2 linked regions of the Phragmitibacter flavus genome follow. The protein of the gene in region 1 interacts with the protein of each later gene in a pairwise test. Links are inferred from orthologs where the notes say so. Each region holds a gene or a part of one and is shown in the gene's direction. Other genes may lie near its edges.

Evidence for each region.
Region 2: the proteins of FEM03_RS20610 (region 1) and rlmB interact in binary tests that used the Escherichia coli proteins (3 or more experiments, as listed by UniProt). The link is inferred for Phragmitibacter flavus from one-to-one orthologs.

What each region holds. Positions count from the first base shown.
Region 1 is NZ_VAUV01000018.1:70,432-73,318, reverse strand. Bases 2-2,869 are described here. They hold FEM03_RS20610 (NAD(P)H-hydrate dehydratase), read left to right. Parts: upstream 2-610; coding sequence 611-2,128; downstream 2,129-2,869. Other genes in these bases: nadA (quinolinate synthase NadA), read right to left, coding at 2,168-2,869; FEM03_RS20615 (N-acetylmuramoyl-L-alanine amidase family protein), read left to right, coding at 2-562. Also shown: more of FEM03_RS20615, read left to right, coding at 1-1; more of nadA, read right to left, coding at 2,870-2,887. UniProt on the Escherichia coli protein: Bifunctional enzyme that catalyzes the epimerization of the S- and R-forms of NAD(P)HX and the dehydration of the S-form of NAD(P)HX at the expense of ADP, which is converted to AMP.
Region 2 is NZ_VAUV01000009.1:216,573-219,423, forward strand. The notes cover bases 5-2,836. They hold rlmB (23S rRNA (guanosine(2251)-2'-O)-methyltransferase RlmB), read left to right. Parts: upstream 5-1,023; coding sequence 1,024-1,650; downstream 1,651-2,836. Other genes in these bases: lpxK (tetraacyldisaccharide 4'-kinase), read left to right, coding at 5-965; FEM03_RS13795 (hypothetical protein), read right to left, coding at 2,162-2,836. Also shown: more of lpxK, read left to right, coding at 1-4; more of FEM03_RS13795, read right to left, coding at 2,837-2,851. UniProt on the Escherichia coli protein: Specifically methylates the ribose of guanosine 2251 in 23S rRNA.

The sequences.
Region 1 (2,887 bases):
CTTGCTGGTGGCAACTCGGGCTGAGGCGTTCAATACAGTGGTCATTGATGCGGGTCATGGTGGGCATGACAGGGGCGCTTCGATTGGCTATGTTTTTGAGAAACATCTGGCGCTGGATACCGCCCGCCGGGTTCAGCAGCTTTTGAGGGCGCAGGGTTTGAATGTGATCATGACCCGCAGCACGGATGTTTTCATTCCGCTGGCGGGCCGTTCCGGCATTGGAAACAGTCACAACAATGCAATTTTTGTCAGTGTGCATTACAACTACAGTCGTGGCGGTTCCGGACATGGGTTGGAGACGTTTTACCACCACAGCGGCAGCTACCGGCTCGCAGGATTTATTCAGGCATACATGATCCAGGAAACGAGGTTGACGAACCGGGGGGTCAAGAGCGCAAGTTTTCACGTCATTCGCAACACCAGACGCAATCCTGCCGTGCTGGTGGAGTGTGGATTTGTCAGCAACTCCCGCGAGAGGGCGGACATGATGACAGGGCGGTATCGGGAGAAAATTGCCACTGGCATTGCCAAGGGAATCCTTGCTTACCGAAAGCTGCGTTGATTGTGCATTGTGGATTGATTGCATCATCGACTGAGATGATCTTGGCGAATGATGGTAACTTGTGAACAGATGCAGCGTCTGGAGGAGTCTGCGTTTTTGCGAGGGGTGTTGGCGAAGGATTTAATGGAAGAGGCGGGGGTGGGCATTGCGAAGGTGGTGCAGCAATTTTTTCCTCAGACAGGAGCTTTGGTTTTGTGTTTGGGAAAGGGCAACAATGCCGGAGACGCGCTGGTGGCGGCGCGAATATTGAAAGAGCGGGGATGGCAGATTGTGGTGAGACTTGCCTATGCGGAGAAGGATTTTAAGGCGTTGCCAGCGGCGCATTGGAAGGCGTTGGGCGGAGAGTTCAAGATCGTGAACAGCCTTGTGGAATTGTCCGATGAAAGGGGGAGCGTGGTGGTGATGGATGGATTGATTGGCATTGGTGGAGTCGGACGCGGGGCGTTGAGGGGAGGATTGGCTGATGTGGTTTTGGAGATCAATGCATTGCGCGAAAGGCGGCATGTGGAGGTGATGGCACTTGATTTACCTTCCGGGTTGGACGGCAACACAGGCGTTCCCGGAGCCTGTTGTGTGAGAGCAGACCTCACGATTACGATAGCCTGTGTTAAGGTGGGATTACTCGCCGATGCAGCAGTAAATCATGTAGGCAGACTGGTCGTGGTGCCTTTGCGTGAACTGGCTGACGGGGCAGGGGATGCAGATGCTGTCGTGTTGTTGTCGAACCGATTGTTGTCGAAATTGCCGCGTCGGGATTTTGATTTTCACAAAGGTCGCGCGGGTCGGGTGGGGATCGTGGCGGGATCAAGGGGGATGCTGGGGGCGGCGGTGTTGTCGGCGCGTGGCGCGCTGCACGGGGGCGCGGGGTTGGTGACGGTATATGTGAGGGAGGAAATGTATGCTTTGCTGGCACCGATGATGCCGGTTGAAGTAATGGTAAAACCGGTCCCAAATTACGAGGTCTGTTTGGAGGATCGGCTGGATGTTTTGGTGATCGGTCCGGGATTGGGAAGGATGTTTGCAGAGGAGGTGCGTGCGATTTTGAAAAAGGTGGCGGTTCCTGTGGTGCTGGATGCGGACGGCATCAATGCGATGGCGGAATCGGACGCAAGGTTGGATTTTTTGGGTGAGGTGAAGGCACGGGTGCTTTTGACGCCGCATCCGGGAGAAATGGCACGGTTGGTAACAGGGGCAGAAGAGTGGAAGTGTCTCTCGCGGGCTGAACTGGCGCGGGAATTCGCGGAGCGTTTTCCGAATGTTCAGTTGCTGTTGAAGGGTTCGCGCACGGTGATTGCGGCAAAGGGCCGGGCTTTGGCGTTTAATACCACGGGAAATCCTGGCATGGCTTCCGGCGGAATGGGCGATGTTTTGAGCGGGCTGTGTGGGGCGCTGATCGCGCAGGGATTGGATGGATATGACGCGGCCTGTCTGGGCGCGTGGCTGAGCGGTCGGTCCGCCGAGTTGGCGATAACGCACGGTGAGGTGTCTCAAGAATCGCTGACGGCGGGGGACGTGGCGGCGAACTTGGGCAGGGCGTTTGCGAGCTTGAAGGCGCTGGATTTTTGACGGGTGCGCATTGCAGCCTTGCGGTCCAATGATTGACTATCAGCGGCTGAGTTCCAGCATGCGTAAAATGGGTTTTTCAGCGCGTTTACGAATGTCTTCGGCCATTTCGACCTGAGGACTGAGGTTCAGGAGACAATTGTGGAGTTTTTCCAGATTGTTCATCTTCATGTAGCGGCAGTCCGCGCAACGGCAGTGACCGGTAGGGCCGGGGATGAAGCGTTTGTGGGGGACCTCGCGTTCGAGTCGATGCAGCATGCCGCTTTCGGTGACGATGATGAAAGTCTCAGCCGGGCTTTCGAGGCAGTAATGCACCATTTTTTCGGTGCTGCACACGACGTCGGCGAGCATGCGCACGGCGTAAGTGCATTCCGGATGGGCGACGACGGCGGCGTCAGGATATTCTTCTTTGATCTGATTGATGCTGTCGCGGGTGAACTCGACATGAACATAACAGGCACCCTGCCAGAGGTCCATTTTACGACCGGTTTGTTCCATGACCCATGAGCCGAGGTTTTGATCGGGAACAAAAAGAATGGGGCGGTCCTTGGGGGCGGCTTCGACGATTTTGACCGCGTTGCCGCTGGTGCAAATGCAGTCGCTCAGGGCCTTGACGCCCGCGCTGCAGTTGATGTAGGCGATGACGTAATAGTTTTTCTCGGCGTGAACTTGAAGGAATTTTTCCAGTTGGGGAGCGGGGCAGCTCTGTTCGAGGGAGCAGCCGGCGTTGGCGTCGGGCAGGACGACGATCTTGTTGGGGTT
Region 2 (2,851 bases), on another replicon or contig:
AAAAACACGGTCGCCGCGTCGCCATTCTCTCCCGCGGTTACAAAAGCAAACGTCAAAAACGCGTTCGCATCTGGACCAAACTTCTCGCCAAAGTCCGTGGCGAACCGCTCCCCCAAAATCCACCCCGCGTCGTCAGCGACGGCGAACGCGTCCTGCTCGACAGCCACATCGCCGGTGACGAGCCCTTCATGCTCGCCTCCAACCTCCCCGGCGTCGCCGTGGTGGTCGACAAAGACCGCGTCAAAGCCGGCATCCACGCCTTGAAAGAACTCGGCGCCGACATCCTCATCCTCGACGACGGCCTGCAATATCTCCGCCTCAAACACCGCCTCGACATGGTCCTCATCGACCGCACCGCCCCCTGGGGCAACGGCCACCTCCTCCCCCGCGGCACCCTCCGTGAACCCCCCCGCCACCTCAAACGCGCCAGCTACATCTTCCTCACCAAATGCGATGGCGGCAACAACACCGACATCATCGCCGAAATCCGCAAACACAACCGCGTCGCCGAAATCATCGAATGCCGCCACCGCCCCACCCATCTCGAAGACATCTACACCCGCGAAAAACTCCCGCTTGAATCCATCTACGGCGCCCACGTCGGAGCCGTCAGCGGCATCGCCGTTCCCGAAGGATTCGAAAACGGCCTGCGCAAACTCGGTGCCAAGGTCGACGTCATTAAACGCTTCGCCGACCACCACCGCTTCTCCGCCAAAGACATGCGCGAATTCATCGCCCGCTGCGAAAAACGCGACGTCAGCATGATTGTCACCACCGAAAAAGATTTCGTCCGATTCCCCAACATCCCCAAACCCGACGTCCCCATCGTCTTCCTCCGCGTCGAGATCGAACTCGTCACCGGCAAAGCCATCTTTGATCGCATGATCCGCATCCTCTGCGACCCAAGAGAAGTCCCCAAACCCGTCTACGGTGCCGAACTTATCGGCGTCGGTCTGCAAGAATGATTTAAATTCGGAATGCGAAGTGCGGAATGCGGATGTAACCAATGAATTCTCCACCGCCATGCCCGCTCCATCCCGCAACAACAAAAACCGCCCTTCCTCCAAGGCGAAGACGCTCTATTCCGATTCCCAGCCTCGCGAAGCACGTTTAAACAAACACGCCGTCACCGACACCGCCCTCAAATTTTACGAGGACTCCGACTTCCCCGCCCTTCTCGAAGGCAAGACCGACTCCCTCGTCCTCATCCTCGACTGCATCCAGGACCCTCACAATCTCGGTGCCTGCCTGCGCAGCGCCGATGCCGCCGGTTGCGCGTTGGTGATCATGCCCAAGGACAAAACCGCCCCCATCTCCGAAACCGTCCGCCGCGTCGCCTGTGGTGGAGCCGAAAGCATGCCCCTCGCCCGCGTCACCAATCTCGCCCGCGCCATGGACAAACTGAAAGACCTCGGCTTCTGGATCGTTGGCACCGCCGATGAATCCCCCAAATCCCTCTACCAACTCGACCTCAAAGGCAATATCGCCATCGTTGTCGGAGCCGAAGGCGAAGGCATGCGCCGTCTCACCGGCGAAAAATGCGACTTCCTGGGCCGCATTCCCATGGGCGATTCCTCCACCGTCCCCTGCCTCAACGTCTCCGTCGCCACCGGCGTCTGCCTCTTCGAAGCCGTGCGCCAGCGGCAGTAACTCCAGTTCGAGCATGTAATCTTCTCGACCATCTAAACCGGATATAGCCCGCTTAGAGGAGATATTCCCTCCGCGTCGAATCGCTATTAGAGACATCAAAGGCGTCGGACCTGAAGTCGGCGAATACATGAAGGACTTCGGTGACCGCACTTGGACAGAGGTGGATCGTCGAAGCTACCGTTGTCATAATGATGTTTACTGTCTAATGGATCATGAAACACTGATCCACTACATTGCGGGCTTCATGCGCATCGACCTTCAGGATAATTTTTCGAGGTGCGATGATTTTTTGATTTTTTTGTGTCTGGTGATGAATTTTGTGACTTCTGTGAATTGCTAACAACTGATCAAACAAAATACATCGTGCAATTCGTTGATCACTTCATCTACGACGAATATTTTTCTGATCAGCGAGATGGCTACATGGTAAACCGTGAAACAATTCTCCAGAACTTGGCCTAGTTGGTAGGTAGCGACAGAATAACGACGATTCGATAATCTATTCTTAACATCACCCAATCACCCCAAACCTCACCAACAGCAGCCCCACCACCCCCGCAGCCCCGATCCCCGCGACACTCAGCGACTGTTTCATCACCATTGTCGCCGCTCCCATCGCATCGCTACGCGAACCTTGCGACAACACCAGCCTCCCAGGCTGCGAAAACGGCCAGACCAAATGCTTCACGCCCGGTGGCAGCGCAGCTCGCAATTCCTTCGTATCCGCGTAGTCAACCTCTCGCGTAATCTCCCCAAACGCATACACCTCATCGCCAGCCAGCAGTCGCTCCTCCACATACCGAAACTTCGCATCCGAAGGTTCCTCCTGAACCTCATCCTCCGGCGGTCCCTCCATCGGCTTAGGCGTCTCTCCATACCAGATGCTGCGATGGGCCGTCATCGCCTCCACCCCCGCCGCCCATACCGCACAAGTCGCCGTCCGATCCGTCACCAGCAACGGCATGTCACAGTAAAACTCCTCCTTCAGCCTCCAGGTCCACCCCTTCACCGGTCCTGTCTCTCCTTTGGTTTTCCTTCGACGTTCCCGTTTCTCCACTTTGGCCGAATACCAGCAACACGGTTTTCCCGTCAACGCCCCCGACACCGGACCCGTCAACAACTCCTCCACCCGACCCTCGATCGCCACCAGTCCCCGCGCCACGTCTCCAATCGAACTCACCTTCACATCAAAAATGGCTTT